DNA from 3 places in the Neobittarella massiliensis (ex Bilen et al. 2018) genome. Region 2 is predicted to be linked to each of the others. Evidence: a T-box and tRNA genes for the amino acid it is inferred to sense, from the RefSeq annotation. Region 2 holds a T-box; the other regions hold tRNA genes.

Region 1 (6,223 bases), on a different contig from region 2:
CCCCGATCAGCCCGGAAAACTGCATGTTGGATATCTCGTAGGTAAAGCCCAGATCTTTTGAGAGCTGCTCGATAAAATCGATATCCAGCCCTTCGTAGGTCTCGTTCCCCTCCTCGTCGACGGTGACCGACTCAAAGTTTTTAAACGAGGCGCTCAGGGCGATAACATAATGCTTGCCAGACAGGGGCTTTGAGCTGTCACCTCCCGCAGCACCGGTCTCTTTGGTCTCTTCGCCACAGCCGGCAAACAGCCCCAGAGTGAGTACCGATGCCGCCAACAGGGCAAGTATTTTTTTCAGTTTCATAAAAACTCCTCTTTCTCTCATACAGATATTGTTTGTAAAACCGTCAGCTCTACTGTGCTGACAAGTCGATCTTTCCCGCTTTCCAGCACCGGGGCGACCGGGGTGGCGTGGGGTAAGCGCGCTTGCTGTGGGAGAGCGACTGGGCCACCAGCATCTCGGCGGTATTTACCAGTACCATAGCGGGGTCGATGACCGGGATGCCGACCAGCGCCGAGACCTGTGGCGCCAGCCCGGCAAAGCTGAGACAGCCCAAGATCACGGTGTCGGCCCCGTCGGCGGCACATTTTTTTGCCGCTTCGGCCAGCTGAGCGATCAGCTGGTCATCGCCAGTGGCGGTGCGTATCTGATCAGGCCCGTGCTGCGCGCTGCGCACCGAGGTCAAAAAGCTGCCATAACCCAATGCGCGAATAAAAGCCTCTTTTGGGGGGATGCGGCGCTCGTCGGTGGTGAGTACCGAAAAGTGATAGCCCAACTGGGTGGCCAGCGCCAGCGAACACTGGGCCCCACCCAGCACTGGGATCGAGAGCACCTCGCGGCAGGCAGCCAGACCGGGATCGCTAAAACAGTATAGCGCCACTGCGTCGTACCCCTCCTGTTGGGCATCCAGTGCCAGCTGCACGATCTCGGGGGCCGCAACCGCCACATCCAAGTCGGAATCGATGCAGACCTCGGTACACTGGGGGCAGATCATCGATATTTGGGTATCCGGTCTGGCTGTTGTCAACAGCAGCGCTTCACGGGCCACCAACTGCTGGCGATCGAGACCAGAATCGGGGTTTATAAACTTGATGCGCATAGTTAAGTCCCCTCTAGAGCATCTCTTTTTTAATGCCTTTTTTCAGGATATTGTGGTAGTCGATATAGGGATATATGCCATCATCGAATACGGGGCAAAACTGCTGCAATTCTGAGAGCTGCAGCTCCTCAATAGCTTTTTGGTGGTCCTCGCAGTAAATGACGATCTGGCCGACGATGCCGTGGGCATCACGGAAGGGGATCCCTTTCCCCACCAGGTAATCGGCTACCTCCGTTGCATTAAGAAAGCCCTTTTTGACCGCTTTTTCCATATTTTCTTTTTTCACAGTGAGCGTGGCGATCATTCGCTCCATCATGCAGAGCGATAAGATGACCGTTTGCAGACTGTCGTGAAAGGCCTCTTTATCCTCCTGCATATCTTTGTTATAGGCCAGTGGCAACCCCTTCATTACGGTGAGCAGCCCCATCAGATCGCCGTATACTCTGCCGGTCTTGCCGCGAATGAGTTCGGCCCCATCTGAATTTTTCTTTTGAGGCATGATACTGGAACCGGTGGTGTAGTTGTCGTCGAGACTGATAAAGCCAAATTCCTGCGAGCTCCAGAGGATGATCTCCTCGCTGAGACGGCTGAGGTGCATCATAAGGATACTAAAGGCAGACATGGCCTCCAACTGGTAGTCGCGGTCACTGACCCCGTCGATAAAGTTTGCATACACGCCGCTAAAACCCAACTGTTCAGCGGTAAAAGCGCGGTCGATCTGGTGTGTCGTACCGGCCAGTGCGCCACAGCCCAGCGGCGACAGATCCATGTTGTCCAGTGCGCTCTGCAGCCGTTTTTTATCGCGTTGGAGCATACCGTGGTAAGCCATTAGATAGTATTTGAAGGTGACTACCTGTGCCCGCTGCAGATGGGTATAGCCGGGCATAATACAGGGGTTTTGCGCCGCTTTTTCCTGTAGTGTGCGCTGCATCTTCTCCACCAGCTCAATAACGTACGCTGTCTGCTGCTTTACATACAGCTTCATATCTGTATTGACCTGGTCGTTTCTGGAGCGGGCGGTGTGCAGCTTTTTACCCACATCGCCGATGCGCTCGATAAGATGTACCTCTACAAAGGTGTGCACATCTTCGTAGGCGTTGGTCATCTGCAGGGCACCGCTCTGTACGTCCGCCAGGATACCCTGCAGGCCCTGTGCGATCTGTTCACCTTCCTGGACGGTGAGCAGCCCACACTTTACCTGCATAGCTACATGGGCCAAACTCCCCTGGATGTCTGGCCCACACAGCCAGGTCGTATTGGAGAGATTGTTGTTAAACTGCTCCATCAGCTCGTTTTCGTCCTGGCGGAAACGACCGCCCCACAGTTTGGTAACTGTTTTATGCTCCATTTTAAAGCCCTCTCTGCTGTATGTTTTTTAAAGTAGCATAATTATACGATATATTTTATAATAATTGCAATAGATTGCAATAAATTTTCTATTTATCTAGTAATTATACATTTATAAAGCTATATATATTCCATTTTTTGTATTTAATGCCTTTAATTATTGTATATTTAGTTGTATATTAAAATATTTATTCATAACATACAAATTGTACGGATGTGTATATCTGTATCTCTATCCACAATCGAGTAAAACTTTTTACCGCGGCTAACTTTGTAACCTACCTGGATGAACAGCCTATGGGTTACAAAAAGATAAGCATGATGGTCTTAAAAATTCTCCCTCAGACATTGACAACCTAATAGGTAGATGATATAATTCACGTTGTTGTCATATTCGCTGGTGTAGCTCAGTTGGTAGAGCAGCTGATTTGTAATCAGCAGGTCGGGGGTTCAAGTCCGTCCACCAGCTCCATTGAAAAGAGCTGGCCAATGTGGCTACTGAAATAAAATATGGTGGAGTTCCCGAGTGGCCAAAGGGGGCAGACTGTAAATCTGTTGTCAGTGACTTCGATGGTTCGAATCCATCCTCCACCACCAAAGCTGCGGCGTGTGCATTGCACACCGCAGCTTTTTTCTTTTAGTAACGCAAAATGCTCGCGTTTGAGGCGGTATCTAAACCGCTTGTCCCTCTCAGTAAAAAAGGCTGTGCCACTTCGGTCCAGTCTTTTTTACTGTCTGATGCATGCGCGCAAATGCAAATAGTAATTAAAAGACTCATTTTCCAGCCGCATTTACACGTTCCCCATGCATTTTTCGAAAAAGTATTTTGTCCACATCCAGCGTTACAAAATGGCCGCCACTCGGCACAGCTCTTCTCTTTGTGTATACGACGGCTATGCACACCTTACCGGGTAGATCCAGCAACCAAATATGCGCCTGTTTATCTAAAGACAATACTGCCATGCTCCTGTTTGTAGCTACAGGATATCCCTGGTGTACAAGCCCCAAGCAATATTGACCGAACGGTCTGTAATTGTTATAATAAATTACAGACCATTCAGTCTATATTTGGGATCAGAGGTGTTTTGGTGAAAAAACAGGAGAAGACAGAACGGACGCGTGAGCGGATCGTCGGCGCCGCCATAGAAGAATTTGGCACTGTCGGTTACAGTGCCGCGGCGATCAACAACATCTGCAGTGGCCATGAAATATCTAAGGGGTTGCTCTACCACAATTTTTCCGGTAAAGATGCACTGTATCTGGCCTGTGTATCGCGCTGCTTTGCCGAAGTGACTGCATATTTAAAAGATCAGGACATCGGAGATGACTTAGAGCGGTATATGCAGCTGCGCATTCGGTATTTTTCTCAGCATCCGCTGTGCGCCAGAATTTTTTTTGAAGCAGTCCTTCAGCCGCCAGCATCGCTGGCGGCACAGATACGCGAGGCCAAAGCCGACTTTGACTGTCTCAACAAAAAGATCTACCAGGCGGCACTGTCTAAAATGACGCTGCGGCCGGGCGTTACGCAGGATGACGCTATAGCGTATTATGAAGTCATGCAGGAGATGTTTAACGGCTATTTTAGCAGCCCGGCCTATGTGGGCAAAGACCTACAGGTACTGGTGGCCGACCACGAGAGCCGCCTGGCAAAAATGCTCGATTTTATGTTATATGGTATCGCCGAGAGGAGGATACAAAAATGATCTTGCTTTTTCTGCGGCTGCTGGCCGCTGTTGCGCTGGCCTTTGTGGCCGGTAAATTGGTGTCGAAACTCAAGCTGCCCTCGATCCTAGGCTGGCTGATCGCCGGCATGATCTTAGGCCCCCACGCGGTCTCTCTCGTGAGCGACACTCTGCTCGATGCCGTTTGGTATCAGAGCATCATGCACGTTTTAGAGTGTGCTGTGGGCCTGATGATCGGTACCGAACTGGTGTGGCGTAAGATAAAACGTTCGGGAAAAGCGATCATCATCACTACGCTCACCCAATCTATCGGCACATTCCTAGTCGTGTCGCTGGTATTTGGTATCGTGTTCTATTTTTCCGGTATACCTCTATACCTGGCGTTTCTCTTTGGTGGTATCGCTCTGGCCACCGCTCCGGCACCGGCCCTCTCTATCGTGCGCGAATTTAAAACAGAGGGGCCGGTGACCGCCACCCTTATTCCTATGGCGGCGCTGGACGACATTGTGGGCTGTATCGTATTTTTTAGCACCATCGCCATCGTGGCGGGCAATCTGTCGGCGGGAGAGCTACCGGCCTATATGATCGCGCTGGTAGTGCTGCTTCCTTTGATCATTGGCGTCGTCACCGGCCTGTTGGCCGGCTTGGTGCTGAAAAAAGAGCGGGGCGCAGGCCCCACTTTAGCTTTGCTGATAGCGATGATCCTCCTCTCCTCCGGGGTGGGTTTTTGGTGCAATGATTTGCTGCCGCGACCGGTGCTCAATTTTATGCTGATCGGTATGGCTTTTTCAGCTACATTTTCGAATATGGTCTCTGAAAAACGGCTGGATCAGATCATGCAGGGCTTTAATCCCATTCTCGGAGTGGCCATGATCGTCGTCATCCTAAATTTGGGTGCACCGCTGGATTACCACCTGATTCTGGGGGCGGGGCTCTACACAGCGATCTACATCGCTGCCCGGGCATTCGGAAAGTACTTTGGCGCCTTTTTTGGCGCTGCGGTGACCAAGTCTCCCAAAACTGTGCGCAACTATCTCGGCCTTACGCTGCTGCCCCACTCCGGTGTATCGCTGGTGTTTACCGGTATTGCCGTATCGGTGCTGGCGGGGCCGGCACCGGCCTGCGCCAAGATCATTCAGGGCACGATCGCGGCCGCCGCGGTGATCAACGAGGTGATCGCCGTCGTCATGGCCAAAAAGGGGTTTGAATGGGCCGGCGAGTTTGATCGGCAAGAGGCCACCAACAACGTCAGCGCAGTACCCCTGCCGCCGGTCATTACCATCAGCCGCCAACACGGCAGCGGTGGGCGTATGGTCGGGCACCAGCTGTCACAGCAGTTAAAGATTCCTTTTTACGACCACGAGATCATCGAGCGGGCCGTCAATTCCAGCACGATCGACCAGAGCTTTTTTGAAGAGGCCGAGACACGTTGGGCGGGCAGTTTGCTAGATGGGCTCTCCCGCGATGTCGGACAGGGTCTCTCGGTCGATGATCGGGTATTTTTACACCAGTCACAGATCATTCGTCAGATCGCCAGCGAGAACTCCTGCATCATTGTAGGCCGCTGTGCCGATCAGGTCCTCAAGGACCGACAAAATGTAATTCGGGTATTTATTTATGCCGATCGCAAGAGCCGCCAACACCGGCTCATCCATACCTATCACGAGACGACCGATCATGCTCTGGCGGATATAGAGAGGACCGACAAGCGTCGAGCTTCCTACTACAGTTTTTACTCCGGGCGTCAATTCGGCGATGCCGACAACTACGACATCTGTCTCAACAGCAGTGCATTGGGGATCGATGGCTGTGTGCAGATCTTAAAAGACGTCTATCGCTCTTTGTCCGCCGCCACCCAAGAGCGGTAGATAAGGGATATGGCCCATATAAGAAAGCGCTCTGTCCGGGTGGGGCAGAGCGCTTTTAGGTGCGCAGTCACACTGATTAAAAATCGGCATAGAATGGGCAGACTGAGCGAAGTACCCCTATCTGATCACCTTTGATGGGCGATATGATTTTAAAAATAAACCTTGACATTTGTCCGTCATGTGCTAAAATACAGATTAAATCGATGAGGAAGAGGAAGTAACTGCT
Region 2 (6,223 bases):
TTGGCCCCGGCAGGACAGATCGTCTGCCTGATCAAGCCCCAATTCGAGGCGGGGCGGGAAAAGGTGGGCAAAAAAGGAGTGGTGCGGGAGCAGAGCACCCACCGGGAAGTGATCGAGAAAGTGGTCGCCTTTGCGCAGACGCACGGTTTTTGTGTAAAGGGATTGACCTTTTCACCGGTAAAGGGGCCGGAAGGCAACATCGAGTACCTCTTGTGGCTGCAGCGCACCGAGGGAGAGGTATCGCCGTTTGATCTGGATGCCCCGGCGCAGGTGGTGGAGCAGTCGCACCAGGTGCTGGCCTGATCTGTTCCCTGACTCTTTTTGTACATACGGAGCGATTTGCTATGAAGATGTCTACCTTTTTTGTGGTGCCCAACCTGGAAAAAACCGGCACTGCCGAGTGTACGCCAGACGCCTGTGCGGTGCTGCTACAGCACGGCAGTACCCTGTACATGGCTAAAGCCATGCAGGAGGTGCTGCCCATTGCCGGGGTAAAGTATGTCGCGGCGGAGACGGCGCTGGCAAAATGTGATGCCATCATCTGTATCGGCGGAGACGGTACGGTGGTGCACCAGGCCAAACACGCGCTGCAGCACGACAAACCGCTCATCGGTATCAATACCGGCCGGCTGGGCTACTTAGCGCAGATAGAGCCCGATGAGCTGGATATGCTCGAAAAGCTGTGCACCGGCGAGTTCTCGATCCAAAAGCGGCTGGTACTGGACGTTTGCATCTGCAGCCAGTACGGCAAAAAGCACTATATCGCCGTAAACGACGCAGTGGTCTCCAACGGCACGGTGTCGAAGATCCTGGACCTGGACGTATATACGGGTGAGGAGCTGGTGACCAGCTATCGGGCCGACGGCATCATCGTCTCGACCCCCACCGGCTCGACTGCCTATGCGCTGTCGGCGGGCGGCCCCATCATCGACCCGACCATCCGCACACTGCAGCTCACCCCCATCTCGCCCCACTCGCTGTTTTCGCGGCCCATCCTGTTTTCGCAAAACGATGCGCTGACCATACGGCCCATCAGCCGGGGCGGTGACATGTACGTGACCATCGACGGTGAGCGCTCGGTCCAGTTGCAGAACGCCGATGCGGTGGTGGTGAAGGCGGCCAAGAAAAAACTGCAGTTCATCATGCTCTCGGACCGGGAATTTTTTAAGGTGCTCAAGACAAAATTTATAGGGAGGTGGCGGTAAATGAAAGCCAAACGCCATGCAAAAATACTGGAACTGATCGGACAGTACGCCGTCAACACCCAGGAAGAGTTGCTGGGCCTTTTGCAAAAAGAGGGTTTTGAGGTGACACAGGCCACGATATCCCGCGATATCAAGGAACTGCGCCTGGTCAAATCGATGTCGTCGGACGGGACCTACCGCTACTCGGTCCCACACCGGGGCACCGACAACAAGGCCACCGACTTCAATTACTCGGTGATCATCTCGGAGGCTCTGCGAGAGGTAGATTACGCCATGAATATGGTGTGTGTGACCTGTTATAAGGGGTTGGCCCAAGCCGCCTGCGCTGCCTTTGACGAGATGCACTGGAACGGTTTTGTGGGCTCGCTGGCGGGAGAGGATACCTTTTTTATCCTCATGCGCAACGAGCAGTGTGCCAAAGACCTGTGCCAGGAATTAAAGAAATATATCAGCCGATAGATAAGACAAGAGATCAAAAAGTGGACCTGCCGCCACACCACCGATAGGGGGATTTAGATGCTGCGGGAACTCTACATCGAAAATATAGCAGTGATCGAGCGGGCCAGCTTACAGCTGATCGCCGGTCTCAACGTGTTGACCGGCGAGACCGGCGCCGGCAAGTCGATGCTGATCGGAGCGGTCAACGCTATCCTGGGCAACCGCACCTCTAAGGATATCATTCGCCGCGGTGCCGACCGCGCACTCATCAGTGCCGTATTCGAGGACATTTCGCCGGCGGCGATAGCCAAGGTGCAACAGTTGGGCTACCTGTGCGAGGACGGGCAGTTGCTCATTACCCGGGAAATACTCAAGGACGGCCGCAATATCTGCAAGATCGGCGGTCGACCGGCCAACGTGACCATTTTAAAAGAGCTGGGGGAGACGCTGATCACCGTACACGGCCAGCACGACAGCCAGCAGCTTTTAGATGAGAGCCGCCACGTAGAGGTGCTGGACAGGTACGGCCAGCTAGAGGATCTGCTGGGGCAGTACTACCTGCAGTTTGACAAGGTGCGACAGCTGAAAAAACAGGTGCGGGAGCTGGAACAGGCACAGGCCGACCGGGACCGACAGATAGATATCCTCTCGTACCAGATCAGCGAGATCGAGACCGCCCAGCTGCAGCCGGAGGAGGACAGTACGCTGGAGGGACAGCGGGACCGGGCGCGGTATGCCGGACTCATCGCACAGAACTTGCACACGGCGCTGGGCAGCTTGCAGGGGGAGGACGCCCCGGGCGCCCTGGAGCTGCTGGACGGTGCTGTTTTGGCCCTGCAGAACATTCGCGACTACCTGCCGGAACTGGGGGCGGTGTGTGATAAGCTGCAGTCGCTGCGGTATGAGATCGAGGAGTACGCCGGGGATATTTCGGCCCAGCAGCTGGATGACGAGGAATATTTGGACATCGACTTTATCGAGTCGCGGCTGGATACCATTTACCGCCTGAAGAAAAAGTACGGCCAGAGCATTGAGGAAATACTGGCCTATGGCGACAGCTGTCGGCAAAAGCTGGCGCAGATAGAGGGTGGCAGTGAGCAGCTGGAGGCGCTGCGCGACAGGATGAAGATCGAGCTGCACAGCTGCAAGGAGCTGGCGCTGCAGCTGATGGCCAAGCGCAAAAAAGTGGGCCAGCGATTGGCCCAGGCCGTATGCCGGGAGCTGGCCTTTTTGAATATGCCCGGCGTGCGCTTTGTGGTGCAGGTAGAACCCACCGACAAACTGCACCCCAGAGGTATGGACGAGGTGCGGTTTTTGATCTCGGCCAACGTGGGGGAGGAGCCCAAGTCGATCTCGAAGATCGCCTCGGGTGGTGAGCTCTCGCGCATTATGTTGGCGATCAAGAGCATACTGGCCGATAAAGACGGTATCGACACGCTGATCTTCGACGAGATCGATACTGGGGTGAGCGGCAGTGCCGCCCAGCGCATTGGCCAAAAGCTGGGCGAAGTGGCCGCCAGCCACCAGATCATCTGTGTCACTCACTCTGCCCAGGTGGCGGCATACGGCGCCAGCCACCTGCTCATTCAAAAGACAACCGACGGCAGCCAGACCTTTACCGATGTGCGGGCGCTGGGCAGTGACGAGCGCATCACCGAGCTGGCGCGCATCGTATCGGGCGATCACATCACCCCACTGGCGCTGGAAAACGCCCGTGAGATACTGGCTTTTGCCCACGGTGGCGCCCGCTAAAAGAGATAAATGTTTATAAAATTGGGGGCGGGCCTTGACTTTCTGGTCTCGGCTGGGTATAGTAAAGACATATCGTGCAAAAGGCGTAGACGGGGAAGAGTACCTCCGATGTAGCTTCAGAGAGCCTCTGGTCGGTGAGAAGGGGCAGCGTTTATCGGCGGGAATACACCTCACGAGCAGCCTCCCTCAACAGGGCTTGTGTTTTAGCGGGCCATTAGTAGGGGAGGACGGGCAGCACCCGTTACAGTGCAGGGCTTTGTTAGAAGCCTGTGAGGCTGTGTGCCGCAAGGCGACAGCGACCGATGAGGTGGTACCGCGCAAAGAGCTGACTTTGTGCCCTCTGTAGACCGTATGGTCTGCGGGGGGCATTTTCTTTTCACCTGTTTGCCTCTTACCTTGCACGCAATTACAATTTATCAAAGGAGAATGTACTGTGGGAATTTTTAACGAACTGCAGGCCCGTGGCCTGATCGCCCAGTCGACCAATATGGAAAAGGTCGAAGAACTGCTCAATGGCGGCGGTGTCACCTTCTATACCGGGTTTGACGCCACGGCCGACAGCCTGCATGTCGGGCATTTCTTGCAGCTTACCATTATGAAGCGCCTGCAGGAGGCCGGGCACCGGCCCATTGCGCTGCTGGGCGGCGGTACGACCTTGGTGGGCGACCCCACCGGCAAGACCGATATGCGCAAAATGCTGACCAAAGAGGATATTGGCCACAATGTAGAGTGCTTTAAGCGCCAGATGTCGAAGTTCGTCGACTTCTCGGACGGCAAGGCGCTGATGCTCAACAATGCCGACTGGCTGTGCGAGCTCAACTACCTGGATTTTCTGCGGGATGTAGGGGTGTACTTCTCGGTCAACAAGATGCTGACAGCCGAGTGCTTTAAGTCCCGTATGGAGAAAGGCCTGTCGTTCATCGAGTTCAACTACATGATCATGCAGAGCTACGACTTTTTGCACATGTACGATGCAGTGGGCTGCACCATGGAGCTGGGCGGCGACGACCAGTGGTCGAATATCCTGGGCGGCGTAGACCTGATCCGTCGGGTAAAAGGAGAGGAGGCCTATGGCCTGACCTTTACCCTGCTCACCACCAAAGAGGGCAAAAAGATGGGCAAGACCGAGAGCGGCGCAGTATGGCTGGATCCGGAAAAGACCTCTCCTTACGAGTTTTTCCAGTACTGGCGCAACATCGATGACGGCGACGTTATCAATTGCATGAAGATGCTGACCTTTATGCCGCTGGAGGAGATCGCCGAGTACGAGCACCTGAAAGACCAGGAGATCAACCGCGCCAAGGAGAAACTGGCCTTTGAGCTGACCAAACTGGTGCACAGTGAGGAGGAGGCCCAGAAGGCGCTGGAAGCCTCGCAGGCGCTGTTTTCGGCGGGCAGTGTATCGCAGAACATGCCCACCACCCAGCTGCCGGCCGACCTGATGAGCGACGAGGGGATCGGCATCGTCGACCTGATGCTGGCGGCAGGGCTCTCTCCTTCGCGCGGGGAGGCCCGGCGGCTGGTCGATCAGGGCGGAGTTTCGGTAAACGATGAGAAGGTGACCTCGGTCAAGCACATGGTGGCCAGAGAGGATTTTGCCGACGGATTCATCGTCATCAAAAAGGGCAAAAAAACCTTCCATAAGATCACGCTGTAAAATAGTATCTTTCATAGAGTCTGGCCGGGGCAGTAATGCCTTGGCCAGACTTTTTTGCACTTTTGTACCGCCGTTTTGCGCTGTGTTGCGGAGCTTGGCCGCGCTTTGGGGAAAATGCGTTTACACTGACGGTGTTTTTTGATACACTAGAAGTATAGATATCTGTATCGACACCTGTGTTTTGAAAAACGCCAAAGGAGTAATCGATCATGACAGCCACCGTTTGGGATACGCCAGTATATTACGAGGAGCTGGGCAAAGGCACCCCGGTCGTTGCCCTGCACGGCTGGACCGGCAGCCACCTGCACATGCGAGAGAGCATTGAGCCGGTGTTCAATCTGCTCTCTCACCACCGCCGCATCTACCCCGACTTGCCCGGTATGGGCGACACGCCCCGCTGCGAGCGCATTAAAAATACCGACGACATGCTCGATTTTGTCATCGCTTTCATTGACCAGGTGATCGGCAGCGACACGCCGTTTTTTGTGATCGGCCACTCGTATGGCGGCTATCTGGTGCGCGGGCTCATCAGCAAGCTGCGCGACAGAGTGTTGGGCGGCGTGCTCATCTGCCCGGTGAGCAACCCGGTACACGAAAACCGTTTGCTGCCCAAGTTTACTACCGGCTTTACCAACTACCAGTTTTTAGAGTCTATTCCCCAGCAGCACCGCGAGGGATTTACCAAGACGATGGTCATTCAAAACCAGTACACCTTTAACCGCTACCTGGATGAGATCGTCCCTGCTGAGGAGGCCTATGACGCCGATTACCTGGCCGATATTCTGCACCGCGGCTATGGCTATGCCGTGACCCCGGAAGAACGTTTTGGTTTTTGTGATACCCCCACGCTGTTTTTGCTCGGCAAACAGGACAATGTGGTCGGATTTGCCGAGACGCTGAGCCTCCTCTCTTATTACCGCAAACACTCGGTGCTGCTGCTGGAAAATGCCGGCCACAACCTGGATATCGAACACCCCAATATTTTTTGCGAGATGGTGAAGTCGTGGCTGTGGGAGCTGGAAGTGCCCCAACAAAACGGCTAAAACGATATCGGCGAGATCAAATACCGCTCATCTGGTATTAAAAAAGGGACCGCCCCTCTATATAGAGGGGCGGTCCCTTTTTTGCGCTGCAATATGATAAGAGCGCGGTCATTCCCACCTAAATAGGC
Region 3 (6,223 bases), on a different contig from region 2:
AGAAAGCGCAGATCGTCTCGCACACGATACGCTGAAATTACCCGGTTGCCGTCTGAGGTCTGACCCACCAGGCATAAAAACCGATAGATACTCGTACTGAACCATTACAAAAAGGTCCTATCCCGATCGGGATAGGACCTTTTTGTTGAGAGCGCGATACTTCAGCCCCGCTGACGTGCAGTGAAAGCAACGCCCGTATTTACCGCCGACAACACCGGCAAGACGCCTTAGCGGACTTACCGGCAATACTGTGCGCAGATCTCATCAAGTTCTCCGCTCTACTGCCTGGACCGGACAATTTTCAAAGCAACTGCCGCAGTGCAGACAGTGCGCCTGTTGGATGTGGTAGGGGTCTCCCGCCTGGATGCACTGCTGTGGGCAGACGCGCAGACATTTTCCACAGCGGATACAGCGGTCTGTTATCCGGTAGCCCCGCAGCTTGCGTTTACCGCTGCCGATTGTATAACACGCCCGAAAGATCGGGCGCACACCGAGATCGAAATATTCGATCTGCAGGTCGCCAGCGGCAAATACGACCCCGATCTTTCTCGTGTCACCGGGATAGACATTTGAGAGATAGGGCTGCTCGGCAAAGATCCTATCAATATATTTTTTCTGCTCGGCCCGGGGGACCGGTACCGCCTTGGCAGAGACGCGGATCATCTCCTTGTAACGGGTAAAGGCCAGTATCTGCACCCGCCCATCGCGCAGCAATTCACGGCAGAACTCTTTGCCCCGCGCAGTGAAAAAGTAAAGCGTGTCCGGTGTATAGTGGATGGCGCTTATACACCGCACCTGCGGCGTTCCATCCAGCCCCACCGTGGCAAAATTGAGTACTCCCACGTATCGCAATTTTTCTAAACAGGTCTGTGCGTCCATAAGATCCACCTCACTCGATGATAAGGCTGCGCCCGTCTTTTCGGGGCTTGGCGGCGGGATAGGCTCCCGCACAGTAACCGAGCAGAACAAAGCACCGCACAACATAGCTGTCGGGTACTTTCCACTCCCGCAAGAGCGCAGCACCGGCCTCACCGGCAAAGGTATCTTCTCCCCGAGCTACGATACAGGAGGAGATGCCCAGCTCTGTCGCCGCCAACACCATGTTTTCTGCACAGCAAAATGCGTCGGGGATACTGTATAAAAAGTTTTTCGGGCACAGGACCATGCAGACGGTCGGTGCACCGTAAAATCCACTTTTTAGGGCGGGATCATCGATGATACTCGGCTGCTCGGAAGAGACGTAAGAGCCGGCCAGCTGCTGTCGGTCGAATCTGGCGATATTGAGCTGCCCGACTTTTTGACAGAGAGCCTGATTGCGAAGGGCGATGATCGCGGCGCGCTGGCCACCGCCGGCGCTGGGGGCATACAGGCCGGCCTCGATGATCTTTTCCAAGTCGCATCGTGCGATCTGCTGGTCTTTATACTTGCGGATAGATCGGCGATACCTCATCAGTTCAAACAGTTGCACCTATTTCAACCTCCTTCCAGCACTGGGGGTCGGCGGCATAAAAATTTCCGTTTTGTCCGCTGGCTACGGCGGGGCAGCCCCGGCAAAAGCGCAGCAGCTCACACCTAGAACATTTTTCAAACCTGGAGTAGTCGCGGTAGGTCTCCATCTGACAGATCCACACGTCGGCGAGTCGATCTTCAAACACATTGCCGACTTTGCTGTTTTGCACACGGCGGCAGGCGTAGATCTCCCCTGTCGGCAGGATGGTCATATGGCAGTTGCCACAGTTACAACCGCCGTAGATCACCTTTTCCCCGGCACCCTCTGGGATCTGAAAGATACCTCTCTCGTATTCATAGAGAGTCCAGAGGTGGTCCTTTTTGTTAAAGTAAGTCGTGCAGCCGGCGGCTTCGTAGGCCTGGAACTTTTTGTAGCAGGTATCGAGTAATTGCCGGTACTGCTGCGGGGTCATGCCTGTGTCTTTTTCCTCGCTGGTGGGGCAGTAGCGGGCAAAGGCGAAGATGTCTGCCCCCGCCGCTACGACCGTACCGATTATGTCGGGCACCTCGCTGATGTTCGTCCCCGATACAGTCGTCATGATCACCGCGCGCATACCCGCTTTTTTAATGCAGGCGATCTTTTCGAGCGTACAGTCGAAAGAACCGGGCTTGCGGAACCAATCGTGGGTCTGGCGCATGCCGTCGATGGAGAGCTGATATTTCTGGCAGCCGTATTCCCGCAGTTTTTGACAAACTGCATCGGTCAAGTGGAACGGGTTGCCGAGGATGGTAAATGGGATATCGTGTTCCTTTATCAGTGCCAGCAGCTTCCAAAAATCTGGGTGCAGGATCGGATCGCCGCCCGTGAGATAAAAGTACGGGAGCCGGTCGTAGACTCTGCAAAAGTCGAGGCAGTTGTAAAACGTGTCCTGCATTTGCCGCCAGCTCATAGCCTCTGGCTCTTTGCGGGTGTCTTCTGAAAAGATATAGCAGTGTTTACAGCGCTGGTCGCAGGCATCGGTGATGTGCCACTGAAAGGCAAAATACTGTTTCATACTTGATGCATCCTCACTTTATATAAGATCGGACAGGCCGATTTGCAATTCTGAGTTCCCGGCGAAGATATACACCGGGAACGGGTCGACGGAACAAGCTACTTGTCACCAACGCCGCAAGCCGCCCCACAGGCAGTGGGCTTTTCTTCCGGCTTGTCCGCTGCGCCACAGGCGGCAGGTGCTTCGGCAGGTCTGTCGCCAGCGCCACAGGCGGTACCGCAGGCGGCGGGACTTTCCTCCGGCCTATCTGCTGCACCGCAGGCGGAAGATACCGTTTCTTTTTCGTTCCATCCAAAGATGTTTGAGAGTGCCATAACTGTGACCTCCACTTTTGTATTCAGAGTGCTGTTGGTGTTGCTGTTTTGCTCTCTGTAATTCTAATTGTACGATTTTATTTTTCGGTCACAAGTACGCACTTTTTTATAACACAGTTACCTTGAGGTGACTTTTGCGCCGCCTCGGGCTTATAGAGGTCAAAAATATGAGCGGTATTAAAATATTTTACAATACTGCTTACACGCAAATAGAATAGTATCGTATAATAGGCATGTAATATTATATTTTGATCTAACAGCTATTTAAGGAGGTATTCATTGTGCTGACCAAAGCAGAGATGCCTGCATGCCCCGTTGCGACCACCGTACAGATGATCGGCAGCAAATGGAAACTGCTGATCATCAGAAATCTGCTCGCTCGGCCGTGGCGATTCAACGAGCTGCGCAAGGATCTGGAGGGTATCAGTCAGAAGGTGCTGACCGACAGCTTGCGCTCGATGGAAGACGACGGGATCGTCACTCGCACCGCCTATCCCGAAGTGCCACCCCGGGTAGAATACGCCCTGAGCGAATTGGGGGAATCCATGCGTCCCATCATAAAAGCTATGGAGATATGGGGACTCAATTATCAAAAAAGCGCCAAATAGAAAAACTCGTAAAAACAGCGCCAAAGCTCTTTAAAATAGAGCACATTGGCGCTGCTTTTTGCTACCAAAATTCTGTGTTGATGCACGTCTTATCGGGGCTATTATATAAAGCAGGAGGCGACACACCGTATATTGGGCCAGATACTTTGTACTTGGATGCATAAAAAAGCCTGTACCGATGGGTACAGGCTTTTTTATGGTGGTGGAGGATGGATTCGAACCATCGAAGTCACTGACAACAGATTTACAGTCTGCCCCCTTTGGCCACTCGGGAACTCCACCGCATATTTGGTTTTAAATGGTCGAGGCGACAGGACTTGAACCTGCGGCATCCTGGTCCCAAACCAGGCACTCTACCAAACTGAGCTACGCCTCGGTACACAGTGCGCAGTTGTAGCTCACGGCCGTAACTACAGCTTTTTAATTTTATCGTATCCAGAACAAAAAGTCAACGGCATTTTCCTATTTTCACCTTGCTTTTTCACAAATTTCCTTCCAGATAAAAAAGAGCAGCACGGTGCTGCTCTTTTTTATCTGGTACTGACTGTCGACAGCAGCACCTTTTTACCATCACCGGTGCAGGATCTCCGACTCATTTTGATGACAGTAGTCGTACATTTCGCTGCCGGTAGCAAACCACACCCCGGGCTTATCTTTGACAAAGGTCAAAAACTCTTCAAGTATGGCCGAGCGGCCGGGATTGCCGATCGTTTGGGGATCTAATTGCATGACGTAACACAGGTGATGGGTGTAGTGGCCGGTAAACTCATCCTTCCAGTTCGAGAGCATACTGCTGTAAGGCGCTACCCTGCCCTGACCGGTGGGAAAAGCCGGCCGGTAGTTAAAGGCCAGATAGGGGAAATCGAAGTTGGCCCACTGGATAGGTATCTGCAGCATTTGGGTGCCGGCATCGTCTATCGGCATAAAGTAGGGGCGGTCGTCATCGCTCAGGTCGCTGGAATAACACATGCCTAAGCTGTGGGCGATCTGCAGCGTCTCCAGGGTGAGGTCCCCCTCGGGGGCACGAAAACCACGAGGCGAAACACCACTGTACTTTTCGATAGCGGCCACCGCTTTTTTGAGCCGTTCTTGCTGTTGGGCGCGGTCAAACAGCGACAAGTTCTCGTGCAGATAGCCGTGGCAGGCGATCTCGTGCCCGGCAGACACGATGTCTTTCATGTAGCCGGCATATTTTTCGGCCACGATGCCGGGGACGAAAAAGGTTGCCTTGATCGAAAAGCTCTGTAAGATATCCAGTAACCGGCCCAGTCCGCGCGTCATGCCGTACTGGCCCATCGAGAGCGTTTTAGGCATGTGGGCCGCCCGTTCATCCAGCTGCAGCCAAAAGTATTCGGCGTCGAGATTGACGGTGATCATGGCCGCGCACTGGATGTTTTGCGGCCATTTGGGGTGCTGTGTATACATGTTTATCTATCCCTCCCTACTGCTCTCGGCCGGGTATGTCTGCCGCCACCAGTCGGCGATCTGGCTGGCGGTAGCCACCCATACGTCTTGGTGGCTGGTGACTTCTCTGAGTATCTCTTCCAATATCTGATTGCGGCCCGGTGCGCCGGATATCTGTGGGTGCATGAGGAAAGAGATACACAGCCCATAGCGGTGGTAACCGGCAAATTCGGCCAGGTAATTTTGCTGTACATTGCGGTAACAGGAGATGCGGTCGAGACCTGCCGGTTCAGCCGGATAGATATTGTAGGCCTGCGCCACATAATCGTCCAGTTCCCACTTGGAGGGGATCTCGATAAAGTCGGTTACCCGGCCATCGAGCACGGTGCGGTAGGGCCGGTCGTCGCCGCGCATGGAACTGGAGTAGGAAAAACCCCGTTCCTCCAGCAGGTAGGGGGTGTCTACCGCCCAATCGCCCGACGGGGTGCGAAAGCCCACCGGCGCCGTGCCGGTGATATCTTTGATGATCTTCTGGGTCTTTTCGATGATCTCGATCTGCTCCTCCCGCGTTTTTTCCACAAAGCGCTCATGAGTATAGCCGTGATTGCCGATCTCATGGCCGGCGGCATGTATTTTTTTCACAACTGCGGGATTGTGCTCGGCTACGTAGCCGGGAACGAAAAAAGTGGCCTTTACCCCGTACTTGTCGAGCAGATCCAGGATCATATCCACACAGCGGTTAGGGCCGTACTGGCCCACCGAGCGGGCGCGGATGAGTTTATCGGCGTTGGGCTCGTCAGACGACATATTTTTCCAGATGATATCGCCGTCGAGGTCAAAAGTAAACATGGCCGCGCTCTTGCAGCCGTGGGGCCATTTTACAGCTTGCATATAGGTCGTCCTCTCTATCGTGAGGTGCTGTTAGAGCACCTTCTCTAAAAACACACGGGCGCGGTCGGATTTGGGGGTGGAGAAAAACACATCGGGCGGCGCGTCCTCCACCAATATGCCTTCGTCTAAAAAGCAGATGCGGTCGGCCAGTTCCCGGGCAAAGCCCATCTCGTGGGTCACTAGTACCATCGTGATGCCGGTATCGGCCAGGTTTTTGATGACCCCCAACACCTCTTTTACCATCTCGGGATCCAGGGCGCTGGTGGGCTCATCGAACAGGATGACTTCCGGGTCCATGGCCAGCGCACGGGCGATGGCCACCCGCTGCTTCTGCCCGCCAGAAAGCGTATCGGGGTACACGTTGGCCTTGTCGGACAGTCCAACCTGTTCTAGCAGCTGCAGCGCCTTTTTCTCGGCCTGTTTGGGCGGCACTTTTTTTACTTTGCGGGGGGCATATGTCATGTTGCCCAACACGGTCATGTGGGGAAAGAGGTTAAAGTGC

The links. The T-box of region 2 lies ahead of tyrS (tyrosine--tRNA ligase). A T-box ahead of a tRNA ligase gene usually reads a tRNA of that ligase, here a tRNA-Tyr.
Region 1: it encodes a tRNA-Tyr, which carries the amino acid that the T-box ahead of tyrS (tyrosine--tRNA ligase) is inferred to sense. The anticodon was not compared.
Region 3: it encodes a tRNA-Tyr, which carries the amino acid that the T-box ahead of tyrS (tyrosine--tRNA ligase) is inferred to sense. The anticodon was not compared.

The regions. Positions count from the first base shown of each region.
Region 1 covers NZ_JACOGI010000003.1:27,900-34,122, forward strand. The annotation lists gene H8K20_RS11985 (transporter substrate-binding domain-containing protein) at 1-304, opposite strand, end outside; gene H8K20_RS11990 (aspartate/glutamate racemase family protein) at 354-1,100, opposite strand; gene argH (argininosuccinate lyase) at 1,114-2,448, opposite strand; tRNA gene H8K20_RS12000 (tRNA-Thr) at 2,844-2,919, shown strand; tRNA gene H8K20_RS12005 (tRNA-Tyr) at 2,960-3,044, shown strand; gene H8K20_RS12010 (TetR family transcriptional regulator) at 3,536-4,150, shown strand; partial or broken gene H8K20_RS12015 (cation:proton antiporter) at 4,147-5,352, shown strand; gene H8K20_RS13905 (cytidylate kinase-like family protein) at 5,410-5,997, shown strand.
Region 2 covers NZ_JACOGI010000001.1:1,076,840-1,083,062, forward strand. The annotation lists gene H8K20_RS04950 (TlyA family RNA methyltransferase) at 1-303, shown strand, start outside; gene H8K20_RS04955 (NAD(+)/NADH kinase) at 345-1,205, shown strand; gene H8K20_RS04960 (arginine repressor) at 1,206-1,664, shown strand; gene recN (DNA repair protein RecN) at 1,722-3,395, shown strand; T-box leader at 3,473-3,739, shown strand; gene tyrS (tyrosine--tRNA ligase) at 3,829-5,052, shown strand; gene H8K20_RS04975 (alpha/beta fold hydrolase) at 5,262-6,095, shown strand; gene H8K20_RS04980 (ABC transporter permease) at 6,204-6,223, opposite strand, start outside.
Region 3 covers NZ_JACOGI010000003.1:19,967-26,189, forward strand. The annotation lists gene H8K20_RS11930 (4Fe-4S binding protein) at 265-879, opposite strand; gene H8K20_RS11935 (nitroreductase family protein) at 890-1,468, opposite strand; gene acgM (radical SAM/SPASM domain protein, ACGX system) at 1,455-2,504, opposite strand; gene acgA (ACGX-repeat peptide) at 2,603-2,818, opposite strand; gene H8K20_RS11950 (winged helix-turn-helix transcriptional regulator) at 3,100-3,426, shown strand; tRNA gene H8K20_RS11955 (tRNA-Tyr) at 3,624-3,708, opposite strand; tRNA gene H8K20_RS11960 (tRNA-Pro) at 3,726-3,802, opposite strand; gene H8K20_RS11965 (polysaccharide deacetylase family protein) at 3,997-4,851, opposite strand; gene H8K20_RS11970 (polysaccharide deacetylase family protein) at 4,858-5,721, opposite strand; gene H8K20_RS11975 (ATP-binding cassette domain-containing protein) at 5,752-6,223, opposite strand, start outside.